One region of the Pseudomonas sp. GW460-LB5 genome, then DNA from elsewhere that is predicted to be linked to it. Evidence: predicted binding sites of a transcription regulator. Region 1 holds the regulator's gene; the other holds the start of a gene.

Region 1 (12,268 bases):
GCGCGGGCACCCGAGAAAAGTGGCTATGACGCGGATAGACGGGCGCGACGGCGAAAGCCGCGCGCAGTCGGTAGAGAGTCAGCCGCGGTGTCGCGATTCGACTGCTTGACGCAGCGTGTCGATCAGGCTCTGGATACGGGCGTGCTGCATTTTCATGGAAGCCTTGTTGACCACCAGGCGCGAGCTGATCGTGGCGATCAGGTCCTGGGGCTCCAGGCCGTTGGCACGCAGAGTGTTGCCAGTGTCGACCACGTCGATGATCTTGTCGGCGAGGTTGATCAGCGGTGCCAGTTCCATCGAACCGTACAATTTGATGATATCGACCTGACGGCCCTGTTCGGCGTAGTAGCGTTTGGCTACGTTGACGAACTTGGTGGCCACGCGCAGGCGGCCCTTGGGCTCGGGTGCGCCGACCACGCCGGCAGTCATCAGCTTGCACTGGGCAATCTGCAGGTCCAGGGGTTCGTACATACCCTGGCCGCCGTACTCCATCAGCACGTCCTTGCCGGCCACACCCAGGTCGGCGGCACCATGCTCGACATAGGTCGGCACATCGGTCGCACGCACGATCAGCAGGCGCACATCGTCCTGCGTGGTGGGGATGATCAGTTTGCGGCTCTTGTCCGGGTTCTCGGTCGGCACAATACCGGCCTCGGCCAGCAACGGCAGGGTGTCGTCGAGAATACGGCCTTTGGAAAGCGCGATGGTCAACATTGGAACGTCGGTCCTTAAGCGGCTGCTGCCGGCCAGGTCATCGACCTGGCCGCATTCAATTCGAAAGGTGCATCCTTGCACCTGCGGGCTATTAGCCCGGTACGCGGCGGATTTTCGCGCCGAGCATCTGCAGTTTCTCTTCGATGCACTCGTAACCACGGTCGATGTGGTAGATGCGGTCGATCAGGGTATCGCCTTCGGCAACCAGCGCCGACAGCACCAGGCTGGCGGACGCACGCAGATCGGTGGCCATGACCGGGGCACCTTTGAGCGACTTGACGCCAGTGACGATGGCAGTGTTGCCCTCGACCTGGATCTGCGCGCCCATGCGGTGCATTTCGTAAACGTGCATGAAGCGGTTTTCGAAGATGGTTTCGATCACCGCGCCGGTGCCTTCGGCAATGGCGTTGAGCGAAATGAACTGCGCCTGCATGTCGGTCGGGAACGCCGGGTACGGGGCGGTACGCAGGTTGACGGCCTTTGGCCGCTTGCCATGCATGTCCAGCTCGATCCAGTCTTCGCCGGTGTTGATGTCGGCACCGGCTTCCTTGAGTTTTTCCAGTACGGCTTCAAGGATGGTCGGGTCGGTGTCCTTGACCTTGACGCGGCCACCGGTCACGGCAGCAGCGACCAGGTAGGTACCGGTCTCGATGCGGTCCGGCATGACGCGGTAGCTGGCCGAATGCAGGCGCTCGACGCCATCGATGGTAATGGTGTCGGTACCGGCGCCCTGGACATTGCCGCCCATGGCATTGATGAAGTTGGCCAGGTCGACCACTTCAGGCTCGCGCGCGGCGTTCTGCAACACGCTGCGGCCCTTGGCCAGGGCAGCGGCCATCATGATGTTCTCGGTACCGGTGACGCTGACGGTGTCGAAGAAGAAGTGCGCACCGCGCAGGCCACCCTCAGGCGCCTTGGCCTTGATGTAGCCACCTTCCACTTCGATCTTCGCGCCCATGGCCTCGAGGCCGCGGATGTGCAGGTCGACCGGGCGCGAACCAATGGCGCAACCGCCAGGCAGGGCCACTTCGGCTTCGCCGAAACGGGCAACCATCGGGCCCAGTACCAGGATCGAGGCGCGCATGGTCTTGACCAGCTCGTAAGGCGCAACCAGGGTCTTGATGGTGCGTGGGTCGATCTCCACCGACAGCTTCTCGTCGATCACAGGCTCGATGCCCATGCGGCCGAACAGCTCGATCATGGTGGTGATGTCGTGCAGGTGTGGCAGGTTGCCCACGGTGACCGGGCCATCGGCCAGCAGGGTCGCCGCCAGAATCGGCAAGGCTGCGTTCTTCGCGCCCGAAATGCGGATCTCGCCGTCAAGGCGAGCGCCGCCAGTAATAATCAGTTTGTCCATTGGAGTCTCGCCGCCAAGTTGGCTCAGGTGCGCTCAGCCCAGGCTGCGCTGCTGAAAAATTTCATGGTTACCGCATGGATGCTGCCATTGGCGATCCATGGGTTCAGGTGAGCATAGATCGCCTGCTGGCGTTTGACCGGGCTCAGGCCAGCCAACTCGTCGCTGATCACGTTCAACTGGAAGTTGCAGCCTTCGCCTTCAACTTCGACCCGGGAACCCGGCAATTTCTCTTCAAGGAAGCTTTTAACTTCTACGGCCTGCATGCTCAACCTCAATCGGCGCCCGATGCGCACGGGTCGGCCATCATACAAAAAAGCCCCCCGCCTGCGAAGCCCAACGAGGGCTTCGCTGACCGAGGGGCCATCATCCGTGCCGGGCCATCAGGTCGCCAGCACTTCATCAAGGTCATAGACCTCGGCAATTTCCCGCATGTCGTCAGGCATGCCGCGGACCTCGCAGGCCTTGCCGGTGGCTTGGCCATCGCGAATGAACGCAAGCAACAGCGACAGGCCAACGCTCGACGACTTTTCGACAGCCGAGCAATCCAGCACCAGGTGCGGCTCGCGGGAGGCGTCGATCAGCGACTTGCCCTGCTTGCGCAAGGCGGGGCCGGTACGGTAGTCCAGCACGCCGGCCAGGCGCATAACGCCTGGCTCAGCCATGCTTACGCCGGCCTCACTCATTTCACTTCCTTGTCAGGCGAGCTGTCTGCTGCCTGCTTGGCCTTGGCCACTTCACCCGCCCAGCCGTCGATGGTCTTGTCCAGGTTGTTGCCATTGCGCTGCATGGCATCGGCAAACTGGTCACGGAACAGCTTGCCAATGTTGATGCCGTTGACGATGACGTTACGCACCTTCCACTCACCACCGATGTTTTCCAGGGTGTACTGCACCGGGTAAACGGCACCGTTGTTACCGGTGACCTTCATGCCTACGCTGGCGCGCTTGCCGTCATCGGCTTTGGCCGGGTCGACGACGATGCCCTGGTTGTTGTATTCGAGCAGCGCATTGCCATAGAACTGCATCAGGCTGCGCTTGAAGTTTTCCTGGAAGCGCTGCATCTGCTCAGGTGTGGCCTTGCGCGAGTACTTGACGGTCATGATGCTGCGGGAAATACCGTCAGCGTCCACCACCGGGCCCAGGATGCGGTTGAGCGCATCGTAGAAGGCGCTGGGGTTGGACTTGTACTGCTCCTTGTTGGCCTTGAGGTCACCCAGCAGTTCATTGGTCGTGCCCTGAACCACCTCGTGAGGCGACTGCGCCGCCAGGGTCAGCAGAGGGAAGGCCGCCAGCAGGACCAGCAGGCCACGTCGCAGGATCGAAATCATGGATACTCCTTAATTAGCCGGTTGCGCTTCTTTCGGTTCCTTGCCAACGGAGTTGAGCAGGAACTTGCCAATCAGATCTTCCAGCACCAAGGCCGACTGGGTGTCGTGGATGGTCGCGCCATCCTTGAGCACCTGATCTTCGCCGCCCACGCTGATGCCGATGTACTTCTCGCCAAGCAGACCGGCAGTCAGGATCGAGGCCGTGGAGTCGGTCGGCAGGTTGTCCACCGACTTGTCCAGCTGCAACGTCACCCGACCGGTGTAGGAATCCCGGTCCAGATCGATGGCGGTGACCTTGCCGATGGTCACACCGGCCATGGTCACTTTAGCTCTGACCGTCAAACCGGCGATATTGTCGAAGTAGGCATAAACTTTATAGGTATCGCTGCTCGGGCTGGCCGACAGCCCGCTGACACGCAGGGCCAGCAGCAGCAGCGCCAGGATCCCGGCCAGGAGGAACAGGCCGACACCGATTTCCAGGGTGCGGTTTTGCATCAGAAATCTCCAAACATCAAGGCGGTCAGAATAAAGTCCAGACCCAGCACTGCCAACGAGGCATAGACCACGGTCTTGGTGGTGGCACGGCTGATCCCTTCTGAGGTGGGCTCGCAGTCGTACCCCTGGAATACGGCAATCCAGGTTGTGACGAAGGCGAACACCAGGCTTTTGATCAGCCCGTTAAGCACGTCGTCAGTAAAAGAAACACTGTTCTGCATGTTGGCCCAGAACGAGCCTTCGTAGACGCCCAGCCAGTCCACGGCCACCCACGAGCCACCCCAGATGCCGACCACGCTGAAGATCAGCGCCAGCAACGGCAGCGAGATGAAACCGGCCCACAGGCGCGGCGCGACGATGTACTTGAGCGGGTCGACGCCGATCATTTCCAGGCTCGACAGCTGCTCGGTCGACTTCATGTTGCCGATTTCGGCGGTCAGGGCGGACCCTGCACGGCCGGCGAACAGCAACGCCGTTACCACCGGGCCGAGCTCACGCAGCAGGGTCAGGGCGACCATCTGCCCCACTGCCTGCTCCGAACCGTACCTGGCCAGGATGCTGTAGCCCTGCAGCGCCAGCACCATGCCGATAAACACCCCGGACACGACAACGATCGCCAGCGACAACACGCCCACCGAGTACAGCTGCCTGGTCAGCAGCTGGAAGCCGCCGCCGATACCGCCACGGCCAACCAGCGCATGGAACAGGAACAGGCAGGAACGCCCGAGCACGGCCAGCACATCGATTGCCGAACGGCCCAGCAGGCGAACACGTTCGAGTAAGGATTTTCTGCGCATCAACGCGCTCCCAGCAGGTCGGCGCGGTAGTCAGGCGCAGGAAAGTGGAAGGGTACCGGGCCGTCCGGGTCGCCCTTCATGAACTGGCGAATGCGAGGGTTGTCCGAGCCCATCAGCTCGTCGGGCGTCCCCTGCCCCAGCACCTGGCCGTCGCCTACCACGTAGAGGTAGTCGGCGATGCTGGCGGTTTCCGCCAGGTCGTGGGAAACGACGATGCTGGTAATGCCCAGGGCATCGTTAAGCAAGCGGATCAGGCGCACCAGTACGCCCATGGCGATCGGGTCCTGGCCGACGAACGGCTCGTCGTACATAAGGATCTGCGGGTCCAGGGCAATTGCCCGCGCCAGCGCCACACGGCGCTTCATGCCACCGGACAATTCGTCAGGCATCAGGTCGATGGCACCCCGCAGGCCCACGGCCTGCAGCTTCATCAGCACGATGTCGCGGATCATTTCGTCCGACAGCTGGGTGTGCACGCGCAGCGGGAACGCGACGTTCTCGAACACATCGAGGTCGGTGAACAGCGCGCCACTCTGAAACAGCACACCCATCTGTTTGCGGGCGTCGAACAGGTCGCTGCGCGACAGCGTCGGCAGATTCTGGCCAGCAACCCATACCTCACCGCTGGAGGGGCGCAATTGCGCACCCATCAGGCGGAGCAACGTGGTCTTGCCGCAACCCGATGGCCCCATGATGCCGGTGACCTTGCCGCGCGGGATGCGAATGTCGACGTTGCTGAAAATGCTGCGCGAACCACGTTTGAAGGTAACCCCCTTCAACTCGACCGCGTAGGCGCTATCCACACTCATCTAGACTCCTTGCTAGTGCAGCCTCGTCCTAATGGACGCCGGCCTCCATCAGGAAGGCACAAGCGCCCCTGGCAGGCCGAATAGCGGCGAACTATAGCACCGCTGACAGTGCCGCCCCAAGGCCGGACAAGCAGTCGTTCAGCCCCGTGACAGGCTTTGATGACATTCGCTACAGCAATCGAAGGGGTGAGGGTTTTCGTCATTGCGCGTATAATCGCGACCTTTTCATCAGGCATTGCTTTCTCGACATGAGCCAATCCAGCGAGCTGATTCAATCCGCCCAACGCACCCTGCGCCTGGAACTCGAGGCCGTAGAGGCCCTGCTGGCGCGCATCGACGACAATTTCGTCAAAGCCTGCGAGCTGATCCTGGCCAGCAAGGGCCGGGTGGTCGTGGTCGGCATGGGCAAGTCCGGGCATATCGGCAACAAGATCGCCGCCACCCTGGCCAGCACCGGGACCCCGGCGTTTTTCGTGCACCCGGCCGAAGCCAGCCATGGCGACATGGGCATGATTACCCGCGATGATGTCATCCTTGCGCTTTCCAATTCCGGCAGCACTGCCGAAATCGTCACCCTGCTGCCGTTGATCAAGCGCCTGGGCATCAAGCTGGTCAGCCTGACCGGCAACCCGGACTCGCCCCTGGCCCAGGCCGCCGAGGTCAACCTCGACGCCCGCGTCGCGCAAGAGGCCTGCCCGCTTAACCTCGCACCCACCTCCTCCACCACGGCATCGCTGGTGCTGGGCGACTGCCTGGCCATCGCCCTGCTCGAAGCCCGCGGCTTCACCGCTGAAGACTTTGCCTTCTCGCACCCGGGCGGTGCACTGGGCCGTCGCCTGCTGCTCAAGGTCGAGAACGTGATGCACAGCGGCGACGAGCTGCCCCAGGTAGCCCGCGGCACCCTGCTCAAGGATGCGCTGCTTGAAATGTCCCGCAAAGGCCTGGGCATGACCGTGATCGTCGAAGCCGACGGCACGCTGGCCGGGATCTTCACCGACGGCGACCTGCGCCGCAGCCTGGACCGCAACATCGACGTACACACCACCCTGGTCGACCAGGTCATGACCGTGCACGGCAAAACGGCCCGCGCCGACATGCTCGCTGCCGAAGCCCTGAAGATCATGGAAGACCACAAGATCAGCGCACTGGTGGTGGTGGACCGCGAGGGCCGCCCGACCGGCGCCCTGAACATGCACGACCTGCTGCGCGCCGGTGTAATGTAAGGAGCGATGGAATGAACCAGGACCTCATGCAACGCGGCAAAGCCATCAAGCTGGCAGTGTTCGACGTAGACGGCGTGCTCACCGACGGGCGCCTGTACTTCCTCGAAGATGGCAGCGAGTTCAAGACCTTCAATACCCTCGACGGCCAGGGCATCAAGATGCTCATGGCCTCGGGTGTGACCACCGCGATCATCAGCGGGCGCAAAACCCCTGTGGTCGAGCGCCGGGCGAAAAACCTCGGCATCCCGCACCTGTACCAGGGCCGCCAGGACAAATTGGTCGTGCTTGACGGCCTGCTCGCCGAACTGGGCCTAAGCTATGATCAAGTGGCCTACCTGGGCGATGACCTGCCCGACCTGCCGGTCATTCGCCGGGTGGCATTGGGCATGGCCGTGGCCAGCGCCGCCCCGTTTGTTCGCCAGCACGCTCACGGCGTGACCCAGGCACGCGGCGGCGAAGGCGCAGCCCGTGAATTCTGCGAACTGATCATGCAGGCCCAGGGTACCCTGGACGCTGCCAACGCCAACTACCTGTAAGGCTGCCCATGTTCAGCAAGAAAGCCCGCAATATTGCGCTGCTAGCAGTGATCGCCGCCCTGCTGGCGGCGGTCGGCTACTGGAATGTCAGCCCGGAAAGCTTCCTCGACAAGCCGGTGGCCCAGGTCGACGAAAGCGCCATCGACTACTATGCGATCAACGCCCACAGTGTGCAATTTCTGCCCGACGGCAAGCTGCAGTACGAAATGACCGCCGACAAGGTCGAGCACATGAAGACCAGCGAAATCACCTTGGTGACTACGCCGGACCTGCACCTGTACCGCGGCACCCAATACCCGTGGCACGTGCAAAGCACCCGCGCCGAGGTCAACCCGGACGGCACCGAGGTCGAGCTGATCGACAAGGTACGGATTGCACGCATCGACGAAAAACAGCGTGAAACCATCATTACCAGTTCACGCATGACCGTGTTCCCGCAGAAGCAATATGCGCAGACCGAGCAAGCCGTTAGAATCGACGGCGCCGGTGGCACGACTACGGGCAAAGGAATGAAAGCGTATTTGAAAGAAAGCAGGATGGACCTGCTCTCTAACGTAAGAGGACAGTATGAGGCTCGTTAAAACCCTCCCCCTTTTGCTCAGCCTGAGCGCAGCACTGGGAAGCGCGAGCGCCTTCGCACTGCCGAATGACCGTGATCAGCCGATCCGCATCCAGGCCGACCAGGCCCATCTGGATGACAAGCAAGGCGTGGCCACCTATACCGGTGACGTGATCATCACCCAAGGTTCGATGATGATCAAAGGCAACACCGTGACCATGACCCGCGCCGCCAACGGCGACATCGATGTAGTCACCTCGGTCGGCAACCTGGCCTACTTCGAGCAACAACAGAGCGCTGCCAAGCCAGACAAGATGAAAGGCTGGGCAGTGACAATCCAGTACCAGGCGCAGAAAGACACCGTGATCCTCACCGACCGCGCCAAGGTCGAAAACGAGGGCAACACGACCGAAGGCGAGAAGATCGTCTACAACACCAAGTCCCAGGTGGCGACCGCCGGTCGTGGTGGCAACGTGACCCAGCCACGTCAGCGCATCGACATGGTGATCCAGCCCAAGAAGAAGGCCGAGTAAATGGCAACCCTCAAAGCCCAGCATCTGGCCAAGAGCTACAAGGGGCGGCAGGTCGTACGTGATGTCAGTCTGTCGATCGACAGTGGCCAGATCGTCGGCCTGCTCGGCCCCAACGGCGCCGGCAAGACCACCTGCTTCTACATGATTGTCGGGCTGGTCCAGGCCGAGCAGGGGCGCGTGCTCATCGACAACCTCGATGTCAGCCACCAGCCCATGCACGGCCGCGCCCGTGCCGGCATCGGCTACTTGCCGCAGGAAGCCTCGATCTTCCGTAAACTGTCGGTGGCCGACAACATCATGGCCATTCTCGAGACCCGCAAGGACCTCGACCGCGACGGCCGCCGCAAAGAGCTGGAAAGCCTGCTGCAGGAGTTCCACATCAGCCATATTCGCGACAACCTCGGCATGAGCCTTTCCGGTGGTGAACGCCGCCGCGTCGAGATTGCCCGCGCCCTGGCAACCGCACCCAAGTTCATCCTGCTGGACGAACCCTTCGCCGGTGTCGACCCGATCTCGGTTGGTGACATCAAGCAGATCATCCACCACCTCAAGGCCAAGGGCATCGGTGTGCTGATTACCGACCACAACGTGCGCGAGACGCTGGATATCTGCGAGACCGCCTATATCGTCAATGATGGCCGGCTGATCGCTGAAGGCGATGCCGAGACCATCCTGGCCAACGACCTGGTCAAAGAGGTTTACCTGGGCCACGAGTTCCGGCTCTGACCCAGGGGATGCGCCTGGAGCACTGGCACATAGCCGTGAAACCGCGGGTAAAGTTGTTACAGTGCTCTAGGCAAACGCTACAATTTAAGGCATAAAACTTGCTTGATCTGGCGCCCCGGCGCCCTCGTGTAGTGGATGGCGCATGCGCGCCGGCGAACAAGGTATTAAGCCCCAGCCATGAAACCATCGCTCGTCCTAAAAATGGGCCAGCAACTGACGATGACACCGCAGTTGCAACAGGCCATCCGTCTGCTCCAGCTTTCCACCCTGGACCTCCAACAGGAAATCCAGGAAGCGCTGGAGTCGAACCCGATGCTCGAACGTCAGGAAGACGGCGAGGACTTCGACAACAGCGACCCGATGGCGGACAACGCCGAGAACAAGCCGGCAGCCGAAGCCCAGGACAACAGCTTTCAGGAAAGCACCGTCAGTGCCGACAACCTGGAAGATGGCGAGTGGGGCGAGCGGATCCCCAACGAGCTTCCGGTCGATACCGCCTGGGAAGACATCTACCAGACCAGCGCCAGCAGCCTGCCGAGCAACGATGACGATGAGTGGGACTTCACCACCCGCACATCGGCCGGCGAAAGCCTGCAAAGCCACCTGCTGTGGCAACTGAACCTGGCGCCGATGTCCGACACCGACCGCCTGATCGCCGTTACCCTCATCGACAGCATCAACGGCCAGGGCTACCTGGAAGACACCCTTGAGGAAATCTGCGCCGGTTTCGACCCGGAGCTGGATATCGAGCTGGACGAGGTCGAAGCGGTGCTGCACCGTATCCAGCAGTTCGAACCGGCCGGCGTCGGCGCCCGTAACCTGGGTGAATGCCTGCTGCTGCAACTGCGCCAGCTGCCTGCCAACACTCCGTGGATGACCGAAGCCAAGCGCTTGGTCACCGATTTCATCGACCTGCTCGGCAGCCGCGACTATAGCCAGCTGATGCGGCGCATGAAAATCAAGGAAGACGAGCTGCGCCAGGTCATCGAGCTGGTACAAAGCCTCAACCCGCGCCCTGGCTCACAGATCGAGTCCAGCGAACCCGAGTACGTGGTGCCCGACGTCATCGTGCGCAAAGACAGCGACCGCTGGCTGGTGGAGCTGAACCAGGAAGCCATCCCGCGCCTGCGGGTCAACCCGCAATACGCAGGCTTCGTGCGCCGCGCCGACACCAGTGCCGACAACACCTTCATGCGCAACCAGTTGCAGGAAGCGCGCTGGTTCATCAAGAGCCTGCAAAGCCGCAACGAAACCCTGATGAAGGTTGCCACGCAGATCGTCGAGCACCAGCGCGGTTTCCTCGACCATGGTGATGAAGCAATGAAGCCGCTGGTGCTGCATGACATCGCCGAAGCGGTGGGGATGCATGAGTCGACCATCTCTCGGGTTACCACGCAAAAATACATGCACACCCCGCGTGGCATCTACGAACTGAAATACTTTTTCTCCAGCCACGTCAGCACCTCCGAAGGCGGAGAATGCTCGTCTACAGCGATCCGCGCGATCATCAAAAAACTGGTTGCAGCGGAAAATCAGAAAAAGCCATTGAGTGACAGCAAGATCGCTGGTTTACTGGAGGCACAAGGCATCCAGGTAGCCCGTCGCACCGTCGCCAAGTACCGCGAGTCGCTCGGCATAGCACCGTCGAGCGAACGCAAGCGACTGATGTAGCCCCTGAGATGCGCCACAGCGTTTGTGGGGCAGGTGCAAGACCTGCCTCTTTATGCACGGGCAATAAAGGAGAAGCTGTATGCAAGTCAATATCAGTGGACAGCATGTAGAAGTCACCCAGCCACTGCGCGATTATGTGCTTGAAAAGCTCGCCCGCGTGGAAAGTCACTTCGACAAGATCACCAACGTGCAGGTCATCATGAAAGTCGAGAAGCTGCAGCAGAAGGTCGAAGCGACCCTGCAGATTCCTGGCGGTGAAGTGGTTGCCAATGCCGAAGACCAAGACATGTATGCAGCCATCGACGCCTTGGCCGACAAGCTCGACCGCCAACTGAAAAAACACAAGGAAAAACAGCAAAGCCTGCTGCAAGGTGCAGCTGCCCGCTGATCCCCCTCATCCATGATCCGACTTGAAACCATCCTGACCCCCGGCCGTTCCCTCGTGAACGTGCCGGGCGGCAGTAAAAAGCGCGCCTTGGAAACGGTTGCGAACCTCATCGCCGATCAAGTGCCAGAACTGGAGATGCAAGACGTCTTCGAAAAACTGGTCGCCCGCGAAAAACTCGGCTCGACCGGTTTCGGCAATGGCATCGCCATCCCTCACTGCCGGCTTGAAGGTTGCTCCGCACCGGTCAGTGCCCTGCTGCACCTGGACGCCCCAATCGAATACGACGCCATCGATGGCGCGCCCGTGGACCTGCTGTTCGTCTTGCTGGTGCCTGAAGCCGCTACCGATGCCCACCTGGAACTGCTGCGCCAGATTGCCAGCATGCTTGATCGCAAGGAAGTTCGTGATCGCTTGCGTAGCGCCAGCAGTAACGAGGCCCTCTTCCAGGTAGTCCTGGACGAACAGAACGAGCACTGAACATGCGCTTGATCATTGTCAGCGGCCGGTCCGGCTCCGGCAAGAGTACCGCCCTCGATGTCCTGGAAGACAATGGTTTCTACTGCATTGACAACCTGCCCGCCGCGCTCTTGCCGGAGCTGGCGGAAGAGGCGCTGATCAACACCGAACTGCTGCAACCGAAGGTTGCAGTGTCGATCGACGCACGTAACCTGCCCAGCCACCTGACGCGCTTCCCCGAATTGCTCGAAGAAGCCCGCGCGCGCAATATCCAGTGTGATGTGCTGTTCCTGGATGCCGACGAAGGCATGCTGCTCAAGCGCTTTTCGGAAACCCGCCGACGCCACCCATTGACCAATGCCAACCGCTCGCTGGCCGAGGCGATCCGCGTCGAGAGCGAGCTTTTGGGGCCGATCGCCGACCTGGCTGACCTGAAGATCGACACCACCAACCTGAACCTGTATCAACTGCGTGATTCGATCAAGCTGCGCCTGCTCAACCAGCCCGAGCCTGGCACCGCGTTCCTTGTCGAGTCGTTCGGTTTCAAGCGGGGCATGCCGGTCGATGCGGACCTGGTGTTCGATGTGCGCTGCCTGCCCAACCCTTACTGGAAGCCTGAACTGCGCGAACACTCCGGCCTCGAGCAACCGGTCATCGACTACCTGGGCGCACAGCCA
Region 2 (12,268 bases), on a different contig from region 1:
GGCGCTTGCCTGGCATTTCTTTGGCCAGGGCCGGGCTCGGGGTGCATCGGCTGATGCGTGTCTCTCCGCAGAAAAAATGCAAGAAACAAACCAAAGCTCCGAAAAGAAGCGGGATTTGCCGATAAAGGCCTGGATCTGCGCAAATTCGGATCAGAAAGTCTTGATGAAACGTTTAATGTGAACCAGATTGGGGAGCAAATCGGGGCACTGTACTCAATCTTGCACCAAGATAGAGCATAGCGTGGCGGGCGAGGGTTCTGCGTGTGGCGCAAACGAAAACGGCCTCCCGAAGGAGGCCGTCTTGATCATGTCATCGGCGCGAAGCGGCGATCAGATCAGCAGCTGTAGTACAGCTCGTATTCCAGCGGGTGCACGAAGGTACGGACCTTGATCTCTTCTTCCGACTTCAGTTCGATGAAGGCATCGATGAAGTCGTCGGAGAACACGCCGCCCTTGGTCAGGAACGCACGGCCTTTGTCCAGCTCTTCCAGGGCTTCTTTCAGGCTGCCGCAGACTTGCGGAATGTCCTTGGCCTCTTCTGGTGGCAGGTCGTACAGGTTCTTGTCGGCAGCATCGCCTGGGTGAATCTTGTTCTGGATGCCGTCCAGGCCGGCCATCAGCAGGGCCGCGAAGGCCAGGTACGGGTTGGCCGATGGGTCCGGGAAGCGTGCTTCGATACGGCGGGCTTTCGGGCTGCCGACGTAAGGAATACGGATCGAGGCGGAACGGTTGCGAGCCGAGTAGGCCAGCATTACCGGAGCTTCGAAGCCTGGGACCAGACGCTTGTAGGAGTTGGTCGACGGGTTGGTGAAGCCGTTCAGGGCCTTACCGTGCTTGATGATACCGCCGATGAAGTACAGGGCGGTGTCGGACAGGCCGGCATAGCCTTCACCCGAGAAGGTGTTCTTGCCGTCTTTCCAGATCGACATGTGCACGTGCATGCCCGAACCGTTGTCGCCGTACAGTGGCTTCGGCATGAAGGTAGCGGTACGGCCGTAAGCGTCGGCAACGTTGTGCACGACGTATTTCAGGGCCTGTACTTCGTCAGCTTTCTTCACCAGGGTGTTGAACTTGACGCCGATTTCGTTCTGGCCGGCAGTCGCCACTTCGTGGTGGTGAACTTCAACGGTCTGACCCATTTCTTCCAGTGCGTTGCACATGGCAGTACGGATTTCGTGGTCGTGGTCGAACGGCGGAACAGGGAAGTAGCCGCCTTTCACGCCTGGACGGTGGCCTTTGTTGCCGCCTTCCACGTCAGCGCCGGTCATCCACGAGCCTTGCTCGGAGAAGATCTTGAACATCGAGCCGGAGATGTCCGAGTGGAACTTCACTTCGTCAAAGATGAAGAACTCTGGCTCCGGGCCTGCGAATACGGTGTCACCGATGCCGGTGCTCTTCAGGTACTCTTCGGCGCGCTTGGCGATCGCACGTGGGTCGCGATCGTAGCCCTGCATGCTCGACGGGTCGACGATGTCGCAGGTGATGATCAGGGTTGGTTCTTCGGTGAACGGGTCCAGCACGGCGGTGTCGTCGACCGGCATCAGGATCATGTCGGACGCTTCGATGCCTTTCCAGCCAGCGATGGAGGAGCCGTCGAACATCTTGCCGACTTCGAAGAAGTCTTCGTCCAGCGCATCACGCGACGGCATGGTCACGTGGTGCTGAATGCCTTTGGTGTCCGTGAAACGCAGATCAATCCACTTGACGTCATGATCTTTGATGAGTTGAACCGACTTCGACATGTTGTCCTCCGGATGGTCTAGAGCGCGGTGGGCCGCTGCCCTGGAAAAAGGGTGTTGCCGGGCGCGGATAGTCGGCCAAGCTTACCTGCCTCACAAGGGAGCAAATTGCATGCCAGTGCCCGAAAATGGCGAGGGTGGGATAAAAGCAGGCGTTTGCGGGCATTTGGCGGTGGGTTGGCGGGGAAAAGTGCACCCTTACGATGCGGTTTTTGGCATCAACGCACCAATAGGGTGCATTGGTTGGCTGTGTGCTTCCTTTAAGGGCCTCATCGCCGGCAAGCCAGCTCCCACTGAGAGGGCGCAGGTCTTGAGGCCCGCCGAAGTCCTGTGGGAGCTGGCTTGCCGGCGAGGAGGCCAGTACAGGCAATATAAATCCAACCTTCTGTACAAAAGTTGGTCAAATCCTGAGCAGTTTCCGCTATAATTCGCGCCCCACATTTTCGGCAGGCCCTGCGCGCGCTGTTAACCAATGAAACTTATCGTCAAAGTCTTCCCAGAAATCACCATCAAGAGCCGGCCGGTGCGCAAGCGCTTCATCCGTCAGCTCGCCAAGAACATCCGCAACGTGCTCAAGGACCTCGATCCTGAGCTCGCGGTCGATGGTGTCTGGGACAATCTCGAAGTGGTCACCCGCATCGAAGACGAAAAAGTCCAGCGCGAGATGATCGAACGCCTCACCTGCACCCCGGGTATCACCCATTTCCTGCAGGTAGAGGAATACCCGCTGGGTGACTTCGATGACATCGTTGCCAAGTGCAAGCAGCACTTCGGCCACCTGCTGGCCGGCAAGCACTTTGCCGTGCGCTGCAAGCGCGGGGGCCACCATGACTTCACCTCGATGGACGTCGACCGTTACGTCGGCAGCCAGCTGCGCCAACAGTGTGGCGCGGCCGGCATCGAGCTGAAGAAGCCTGAAGTGCTGGTGCGCATCGAAATCCGCAACCAGCGCCTGTACGTGATCCACAACCAGCACCAGGGGATCGGCGGCTACCCGCTGGGCGCCCTGGAGCAGACCTTGGTACTGATGTCCGGTGGCTTCGACTCCACCGTGGCAGCCTACCAGATGATGCGCCGTGGCCTGATGACCCACTTCTGCTTCTTCAACCTTGGCGGCCGTGCCCACGAGCTGGGCGTTATGGAAGTGGCCCACTACCTGTGGAAGAAGTACGGCAGCAGCCAGCGCGTGCTGTTCATCAGCGTGCCGTTCGAAGAAGTGGTCGGCGAGATCCTCAACAAGGTCGACAACAGCTACATGGGCGTGACCCTCAAGCGCATGATGCTGCGCGGTGCCGCGCACATGGCTGACCGCCTGGAAATCGATGCCCTGGTCACGGGCGAGGCCATTTCCCAGGTGTCCAGCCAGACCCTGCCGAACCTGTCGATCATCGACTCGGCCACCGACAAGCTGGTGCTGCGCCCGCTGCTGGCCAGCCACAAGCAGGACATCATCGACCAGGCCACCGAAATCGGCACCGCCGACTTCGCCAAGCACATGCCAGAATACTGCGGCGTGATTTCGGTAAACCCGACCACTCACGCCAAGCGCCACCGCATTGAGCATGAAGAGAAGCAGTTCGACATGGCCGTGCTGGAGCGCGCCCTGGAGCGCGCCAAGCTGATCTCCATCGACCATGTGATCGACGAGCTGGGCAAGGATGTCGAAATCGAGGAAGTGGCCGAGGCGCTGTCGGGCCAGATCGTCATCGACATTCGTCACCCCGATGCCCAGGAAGACGAACCCCTGGTGCTGGACGGTATCGAAGTCCAGGCCATGCCGTTTTATGCCATCAACAGCAAGTTCAAGCACCTGGACCCCACGCGCCAGTACTTGCTGTATTGCGACAAGGGTGTGATGAGCCGTTTGCACGCACACCATCTGCTCAGTGAGGGACATGCCAATGTGCGTGTTTATCGTCCGACATAAGACGCCGGGGCTGTATGGCGGCAGTATCCGCCATCGCCCTCCCGACCACCGGGCCCGCTGAGCCTTAAACAGTACATATTGGCCGCCTACACTGGGCGGCAACCGAATCCTCTGATCGAGATACACTTGTGATCGAAAATCTGCGTAACATCGCCATCATCGCCCACGTTGACCATGGTAAAACCACCCTGGTCGACAAACTCCTGCGTCAGTCCGGCACTCTGGAGCGTAACGAGCTCAACGACGAGCGCGTCATGGACTCCAACGACCAGGAAAAAGAGCGCGGTATTACCATTCTGGCGAAAAACACCGCCATCAACTGGAACGGCTACCACATCAACATCGTCGACACCCCCGGCCACGCCGACTTCGGTGGCGAGGTTGAGCGTGTAATGTCGATGGTCGATTCCGTGCTGCTGCTGGTCGACGCTCAAGACGGCCCTATGCCGCAAACCCGCTTCGTGACCAAGAAGGCTTTCGAAGCTGGCCTGAAGCCAATCGTCGTGATCAACAAGGTTGACCGCCCGGGCGCGCGTCCTGATTGGGTTCTGGACCAGATCTTCGACCTGTTCGACAACCTCGGCGCTACCGACGAGCAGCTGGACTTCAAAGTGGTCTACGCTTCGGCCCTGAACGGCATTGCCGGTCTGGACCACACCGAAATGGGCGAAGACATGACTGCCCTGTACCAGGCTGTCATCGACCACGTTCCAGCGCCAGCTGTTGACCGTGACGGCCCGTTCCAGATGCAGATCTCTGCACTGGACTACAACAGCTTCCTGGGTGTTATCGGCGTTGGCCGTATTGCCCGTGGCCGCATCAAGCCGAATACCCCGGTTGTCGCCATCGACGCTGACGGCAAAAAGCGTAACGGCCGTATCCTCAAGCTGATGGGTCACCACGGCCTGCACCGCGTCGACGTTGAAGAAGCCCAGGCTGGCGACATCGTTTGCATCAGCGGTTTCGACGAGCTGTTCATCTCCGACACCCTGTGCGACCCGACCGCCGTTGAGGCGATGAAGCCGCTGACCGTTGACGAGCCAACCGTTTCGATGACCTTCCAGGTCAACGACTCGCCGTTCTGCGGCAAGGAAGGCAAGTTCGTCACCAGCCGTAACATCAAGGACCGTCTGGACAAAGAGCTGCTGTACAACGTAGCCCTGCGCGTTGAAGAAACCGATTCCCCAGACAAGTTCAAGGTCTCGGGCCGTGGCGAGCTGCACCTGTCGGTACTGATCGAAACCATGCGTCGCGAAGGCTTCGAGCTGGCCCTGGGCCGCCCAGAAGTAATCATTCGCGAAGTAGACGGCGTCAAGCAAGAGCCGTTCGAAAACGTCACCATCGACATCCCTGAAGAATCCCAGGGCAAGGTCATGGAAGAAATGGGTCTGCGTAAAGGCGACCTGACCAACATGGTCCCGGATGGCAAGGGCCGTGTTCGCCTGGAATACAACATCCCGGCGCGTGGTCTGATCGGTTTCCGTAACCAGTTCCTGACCCTGACCAACGGTGCAGGCATCCTGACCTCGATCTTCGACCGCTATGACGCTGTGAAGTCCGGCCACATGTCCGGCCGTCAGAACGGCGTACTGGTTTCGGTCGAAACCGGCAAGGCGCTGACCTACTCGCTGGAAACCCTGCAGGCGCGTGGCAAGCTGTTTGTCGAGCACGGTCAGGAGATCTACAACGGTCAGATCATCGGCCAGAACAGCCGCGACAACGACCTGGGCGTCAACCCTACCAAGGGCAAGAAGCTCGACAACATGCGTGCTTCGGGTAAAGACGAAGTCATCGCCCTGGTTCCGCCTGTTCGCTTCACCCTGGAACAGGCTCTGGAATACATCCAGGAAGACGAGCTGTGCGAAGTAACGCCGAAGTCCATCCGTCTTCGCAAGAAGATCCTGGACGAAAGCGAGCGTACCCGCGCTGCCAAGAAAGCCAAGAACAGCTAAGTTAGCTTTGGCTGAATGAAAACGCCCCCGGTCGAAAGGCCGGGGGCGTTTTTTTATGCCTTCAGGATTTGTGTTGGCCCCTTCGCGGGCTTGCCCGCGAAGAGGCCCTTGAAGCCTGACGATCAGCGCCCGACCACCTTGGGCTTATAGGCGCAATACCCCGGCCGCGGCCCGACCTTGGGGTGGTTGCGGCAGGTATCCGGGCGCTTGTCATAAATGGTGCACAGCCGGCTTTTACGATCCAGATACATGCAGTCATCGTTGCTCATCCGGGTCAGGGTGAAGATCCCTGACTTCTGGTTGAAGCGCTCGATGATGCCTTCCTTCTGCAAGCGTTTAGCCACGTTTTTGGGGGGTTCGTCTTTCTCGAACTCGTCCACCACGCCGATACGGATCAGATCCTTGATCTTCACCTCTACCGGCAGGGTGCAGCAGGTCGAATGGCAGCCGTGGCACATGTGGCTGGCGTAGCGCTGCCAAGTCTCCAGGCGGTCGACTTCGGCGGCGGCGATCAGGGTCGTTTTCATCTTTATAGGGTGGATCACGGTCTTGGGGCGCGCGATGATACCGGAATTGCTCAATTTATGAACAACCTTTTGCCGGATTCGCAGAGTCGGCATGAAAACTGCGAACAGTCACTGTCACTCCCTGTCGAAGGGTCTAGTCTGATCAATCTCCCTCCGCTTTCGTCAACTTGCCAGAGGATGCCGCATGTCTCAGGAACCCAAAGCACGTGACGCCGAGGTGGCCGAATTTCGCGCCGCTGTACTGAACAAGCTGACCTACGCGGTCGGCAAGGACCCGGAACATGCGTTCGACCACGACTGGTTCGAGGCCATCGCTCTGGCCGCGCGCGACCACATGGTCGACCACTGGATGGACCACACCCGCCTGGCCTATCGTCGTAGCCAGAAAAGGGTCTATTACCTCTCCCTCGAGTTCCTTATCGGGCGCTTGCTGTACGACAGCCTGAGCAACCTGGGGCTGCTGGACGTCGCCCGTGATGCGCTGGAAGGGCTGGACGTGGACCTGGAGCGCATCCGCCTGCTCGAGCCCGACGCCGCCCTGGGTAACGGGGGTCTCGGCCGCCTGGCTGCGTGCTTCATGGAAAGCATGTCCACCCTGGGCATCGCCGCCCATGGTTACGGCATTCGCTACGAACATGGGTTGTTCCGTCAGGCTGTAGTCGATGGCTGGCAGCAGGAACAGACCGAAAACTGGCTGGACTTCGGTAACCCCTGGGAGTTCGAGCGTGCTGAGGTGATCTACCCGATCAGCTTCGGCGGCAGTGTCGAAACCGTCAACGATGCCAGTGGCAACCAGCGGCAAGTATGGTCGCCGGGCGAAACGGTGCGGGCGGTGGCCTACGACACGCCCGTGGTCGGCTGGCGTGGATCCAGCGTCAACACACTGCGCCTGTGGCGTGCGCGGGCGCTGGAAGAGCTGCACCTGGAGCGCTTCAATGCCGGTGACCACCTGGGGGCCGTGGCCGAAGTGGCGCGGGCCGAGAGCATTTCGCGCGTGCTGTACCCGGCCGACAGCACCGAGGCGGGGCAGGAACTGCGCCTGCGTCAGGAGTACTTCTTTGTGTCGGCTTCGCTGCAGGACTTGCTGCGCCGTCACCTGAACATGCACAAGGACCTGCTCAACCTGCCCGACGCGGCGGCCATCCAGCTCAACGACACACACCCTTCGATTGCCGTTGCCGAGTTGATGCGGCTGCTGGTGGACCAGCATGAAGTGCCCTGGGACAAGGCCTGGGAACTGACTGTTGGCACGCTCGCCTACACCAACCACACCCTGCTGCCCGAAGCCCTGGAAACCTGGCCGGTAGCCCTGATGGAGCGCATGCTGCCGCGGCACATGCAGATCATCTACCTGATCAACGCCTACCATATCGATGCATTGCGGGCCAAAGGCCTGCACGATTTCGACGTGCTGCGCGCGGTGTCGCTGATCGAGGAAGACAATGGGCGCCGGGTGCGCATGGGTAACCTGGCGTTTCTGGGCTCGCACAGCGTCAACGGTGTGTCCGCGCTGCACAGCAAGCTGATGAAGAGCACGGTGTTTTCCGAGCTGCACAAGCTCTACCCGCAACGGATCAACAACAAGACCAACGGCATTACCTTTCGCCGCTGGCTGTACCAGTCAAACCCTCAGCTGACCGAGATGCTGGTCGAAGCGCTCGGGCCGGAACTCAAGGACGACCCTGAAGGGCTTCTGGTTGGCCTGGTGCCATTTGCCGACAAGGCCAGTTTCCGCAAGCAGTTCGCTGCTCAACGGCTGCACAGCAAGCGTGCCCTGGCCAGCATCATCCAGGACCGCATTGGTGTCACGGTGAACCCTGAAGCGCTGTTCGATGTGCAGGTCAAGCGGATCCACGAGTACAAGCGCCAGCTGCTCAACCTGCTGCACACCGTGGCGCTGTATCAGGCCATTCGCAACGATCCCGGCACCAGCTGGGTGCCGCGGGTGAAGATCTTCGCCGGCAAGGCTGCGGCCAGTTACCACCAGGCCAAGCTGATCATCAAGCTGGCCAACGACATTGCCCGGGTGGTGAACAATGACCCGACCGTGCGCGGTCTGCTCAAGGTGGTGTTCCTGCCTAACTACAACGTCAGCCTGGCCGAAAGCATCATCCCGGCGGCCGACCTGTCCGAGCAGATTTCCACCGCAGGTTATGAAGCCTCCGGTACCAGCAACATGAAGTTCGGCCTGAACGGCGCGCTGACCATCGGCACCCTGGACGGTGCCAACGTGGAAATGTGCGAACAGGTGGGTGCCGACAACATGTTCATCTTTGGCCTGACTGCGCAGCAGGTCGAGGCGCGCAAGCGTGCCGGTGATTTTGGTGCAAACGCCGCCATAGCCGCTTCCAACCGCTTGAGCGACGTGTTGCAGGCGATTCGCAGTGGTGTGTTCTCGCCAGACGACCCATCACGCTATACCGGGTTGATCGACGGGCTGGTGGCCTATGACCGCTTCCTGGTGTGTGCCGACTTCGATGCCTACTGGGATGCCCAGCGGCGGGTCGAAGAACTGTGGCACACACCGCAGGAGTGGTGGCGTATGGCCGTGCTGAACACGGCGCGGATGGGCTGGTTCTCGTCGGACCGGACCATTCGCGAATATGCGACCGAGATCTGGAAGGCACTGGATTGAGCATGTGGGGCCGGGTTGCGGCCCATTCGCGGGGCAAGCCCGCTCCCACAGGATCTGCGTTGTCTTGAAGGCAGCGCAAACCTGTGGGAGCGGGCTTGCCCCGCGATTGGACTGTAAAGCAGCTTCACTCGACAGCCGGCCTGGCGCAGGCTGAACTAGCGACCTATTGTGCCGTCTGAGAGCCGTGGCGAGTCTCATTGCTCGCTAGCCTGCCACTCTCCCTGTAAACTGCGGGGGTTTTTACTCCCACAATCCTTTCGGAGCCATACATGTCCCGCGTTACCCTGAGTCGCTATCTGATTGAGCAGACCCGCAGCAACAATACCCCTGCCGATCTGCGCTTCCTGATCGAAGTGGTGGCGCGTGCGTGCAAGGAAATCAGCCATCACGTGTCCAAAGGCGCCCTCGGTGGCGTGCTGGGCAGCATGGGCACTGAAAACGTGCAGGGCGAAGTCCAGAAGAAACTGGACGTGATTTCCAACGATATCCTGCTGGAAGCCAACGAGTGGGGCGGCCACCTGGCCGGCATGGCCTCCGAAGAAATGGACAACGCCTACCAGATTCCGGGCAAGTACCCGAAAGGTGCGTACCTGCTGGTCTTCGACCCATTGGACGGTTCGTCGAACATCGACGTCAACGTCTCGGTCGGTACCATCTTCTCGGTGCTGCGTTGCCCTAACCAGTACCTGAGCCAGAACGAAAGCCTCAACGAAGAAGCCTTCCTGCAGCCAGGCACCGAGCAGGTCGCCGCCGGTTACGCCATCTACGGCCCGCAGACCATGCTGATCCTGACCTTGGGCAACGGCGTCAAGGGCTTCACCCTGGACCGTGAACTGGGCAGCTTCGTCCTGACCCACGAAAACATCCAGGTGCCGGCAACCACCGCCGAATTCGCCATCAACATGTCCAACCAGCGTCACTGGGAAGCCCCGGTACAACGCTACGTGGGCGAACTGCTGGCCGGCGAAACCGGCCCGCTGAAAAAGAACTACAACATGCGCTGGATCGCCTCGATGGTGGCCGATGTGCACCGCATCCTGACCCGTGGCGGTCTGTTCATGTACCCACGTGACGCCCGCGAGCCAAGCAAGCCGGGCAAGCTGCGCCTGATGTACGAAGCCAACCCGATGTCGTTCATTATCGAACAGGCAGGCGGCGCCTCTACCAACGGTTACGATCGCATCCTCGACATCAAGCCAGAGAGCCTGCACCAGCGCGTGTCGGTGATCCTTGGCTCGAAGGAAGAAGTAGAGCGCGTCACCGCCTACCACAAGGAGTAAGTCATGCTCGCACCTTGGCAGCCGTTGCTGGAATGGTGGTTCGGTTGGGGCACCAGTGCCCAGGCCGTGGCTGACGAGAAGAGCACGCTGTGGTTCGGCAAGCACCACGATGCCGATGCCCATGCGCTGTTTGGCGACCTGGTCGAGCACGCCTTGGCGGGCGGGCTCGATGAATGGCAGCAAAGCCCGCAGGGCTGGCTGGGCCTGTTGATCTTGCTGGACCAGTTGCCGCGCATGATCTACCGCGACACGCCGCGCGCCTTCGAGGGCGACCGGCGCGCCCAGGTGGTGGCGATGCAGGGCCTGCAGAAGGGCTGGGACTACCAGTTGCTGCCGATACAGCGTGTGTTCGTGCTGCTGGTGCTTGAGCATGCCGAGGTGCTGGACTGGCAGAACCTGTGTGTCGAGCGCTATCAGTTGTTGCTGGACGAGCAGCCCGAAGCCAGCCGGCGGCTGTTCGAAGGCTTCCTGGACTATGCCGAGCAGCACCAGCGGGTGATTGCCCGGTTTGGTCGCTTCCCGCACCGCAACCTGGTGCTTGAGCGGCCAAGCACCAGCGAAGAGATGGACTTTTTGCTGGAGCCTGGGTCCAGGTTCTGATGCCCACGGGGCCTGCTACGCAGGCCATCGCGATGCGAGGCCGCACCTGCAAGGGTGCGGCCTTTTTATTGGGAAGTGATTAATGCTTTGTGATTAATCGCACAGTAGTGGCCATCCGACCAATGGTGTAGGGGTAAAGTGGGTAGGGCAGGGAACCTGGGAGGGATTTTCCCGTCGAAGGTCACTGCAGGCCACTCGCCTGTTTCCCCTCTTCAGGAGTGTCCTTCATGTCGTTGCGTTCCCTCGCCCTGTTGTCGCTGTGCGTCGTCCTGACTGCCTGCAGCAAGATCAACCAGGAAAACTATTCCAAGATCAAGGCCGGTATGAACAAGGCCGAGGTCGAGCAGTTGCTCGGTACGCCGACCGAGTGCTCTGGCGCGCTGGGCATGAGCAGCTGCACCTGGGGGGACGAGAAGAGCTTCATCAGCGTGCAGTACGCGGCTGACAAGGTGCTGATGTATTCAGGGCAGGGCCTCAAATGAGGCGTCTGTACCTGCTGATGGGGGTATGCCTGGCATTGCTGCTGGGCGGTTGTGCAGGCTCCGTGCATGACCCGCTGGCGCCGAAGACCGCTGGCAACGTCGACCTCAAGCGCTACCAGGGCAAATGGTTCGAGCTGGCGCGCCTGCCCATGCGCTACCAGACCGGCTGCGAGCAGTCCGAGGCGCATTACAACCTCAAGCCTGATGGCACGTTTGGTGTGCTCAACCGCTGCCGCACCATGGGTGATGAGTGGCTGCGTGCCGAGGGGCACGCAAGCATCCAGGAGCCGGGGCACACCGACAAGCTGTGGGTAGAGTTCGATAACTGGTTCACCAAGCTGGTGCCTGGCGTGGCGCGGGGCGAATACTGGATTCTGTACGTGGACGATCGCTACCGCACGGCAGTGGTCGGCAGCCCGGACCGCAAGTACCTGTGGATACTGTCACGCACGCCGACGCTACCGGCCTGGGAGCGCGAGCACCTGCTGGCCAAGGCACGCCAGCAGGGGTATGACACCAGCCGGCTTATCTGGCGGGCGTCCGATCAGCAAATCGTAAAAATGCACTGATTTTTGGGGCCGCTTTGCGGCCCTTTCGCGGCACAAGGCCGCTCCTACAGGGATACGCGTTCCCCTGTAGGAGCGGCCTTGTGCCGCGAAAGGGCTGCAAAGCAGCCCCAATACGCTCACCCCAAGAGCTGCCGCAGCACCCCGGCAAACGCCCGCGCGCTTTCCTCTTCCTGGGCATGCCGCCCCTGGCGCACCACCCATTGCCCATTCACCATCACATCGCGCACCTGGCGATCCCCGCCAGCAAACAGCCAGCGGTTGAGAATGGCATCGCCATCCGCCATGGCGATGTAAGGGTCTTGTCCATCCAGTACCAGCCAGTCGGCGCGCTTGCCCACGGCCAGTTCACCGACCGCTTGGCCCAGTGCCTGTGCACCGCCCGCCAGCGCGGCGTCGTACAGCGTGCGCCCGACCATCGGCTGGTCGCCACGGTACAAGCGGTTGCGTCGTTGGTCCCGCAGCCGCTGGCCATATTCCAGCCAGCGCAGTTCTTCCACCACGCTTAGTGACACATGGCTGTCCGAGCCGATGCCCATGTGCCCGCCCTGGGCCAGGAA

The links. Region 1 encodes sigma-54, which starts transcription at its own class of promoters, with help from an activator protein. Its sites were predicted from a motif close to ANTGGCATNNANNTTGCTNT; they were not measured.
Region 2: glnA (type I glutamate--ammonia ligase) is a predicted target of sigma-54. The motif match lies at 1,840-1,859, and genes of this name have one in related genera.

Annotation. Positions count from the first base shown of each region.
Region 1 is NZ_JBWKXT010000026.1:25,414-37,681, reverse strand. It holds gene hisG (ATP phosphoribosyltransferase) at 79-714, opposite strand; gene murA (UDP-N-acetylglucosamine 1-carboxyvinyltransferase) at 806-2,071, opposite strand; gene AC07XM_RS16770 (BolA family protein) at 2,095-2,334, opposite strand; gene AC07XM_RS16765 (STAS domain-containing protein) at 2,452-2,754, opposite strand; gene AC07XM_RS16760 (MlaC/ttg2D family ABC transporter substrate-binding protein) at 2,751-3,398, opposite strand; gene mlaD (outer membrane lipid asymmetry maintenance protein MlaD) at 3,408-3,893, opposite strand; gene mlaE (lipid asymmetry maintenance ABC transporter permease subunit MlaE) at 3,893-4,690, opposite strand; gene AC07XM_RS16745 (ATP-binding cassette domain-containing protein) at 4,690-5,499, opposite strand; gene AC07XM_RS16740 (KpsF/GutQ family sugar-phosphate isomerase) at 5,748-6,722, shown strand; gene AC07XM_RS16735 (KdsC family phosphatase) at 6,734-7,258, shown strand; gene lptC (LPS export ABC transporter periplasmic protein LptC) at 7,267-7,839, shown strand; gene lptA (lipopolysaccharide transport periplasmic protein LptA) at 7,826-8,350, shown strand; gene lptB (LPS export ABC transporter ATP-binding protein) at 8,351-9,076, shown strand; gene AC07XM_RS16715 (RNA polymerase factor sigma-54) at 9,254-10,747, shown strand; gene hpf (ribosome hibernation-promoting factor, HPF/YfiA family) at 10,827-11,135, shown strand; gene ptsN (PTS IIA-like nitrogen regulatory protein PtsN) at 11,148-11,612, shown strand; gene rapZ (RNase adapter RapZ) at 11,615-12,268, shown strand, end outside.
Region 2 is NZ_JBWKXT010000008.1:75,538-87,805, forward strand. It holds gene glnA (type I glutamate--ammonia ligase) at 336-1,742, opposite strand; gene thiI (tRNA uracil 4-sulfurtransferase ThiI) at 2,212-3,666, shown strand; gene typA (translational GTPase TypA) at 3,795-5,618, shown strand; gene AC07XM_RS07655 (YkgJ family cysteine cluster protein) at 5,741-6,145, opposite strand; gene AC07XM_RS07660 (glycogen/starch/alpha-glucan phosphorylase) at 6,330-8,780, shown strand; gene AC07XM_RS07665 (class 1 fructose-bisphosphatase) at 9,050-10,060, shown strand; gene AC07XM_RS07670 (DUF924 family protein) at 10,064-10,660, shown strand; gene bamE (outer membrane protein assembly factor BamE domain-containing protein) at 10,888-11,142, shown strand; gene AC07XM_RS07680 (lipocalin family protein) at 11,139-11,711, shown strand; gene AC07XM_RS07685 (formimidoylglutamate deiminase) at 11,828-12,268, opposite strand, start outside.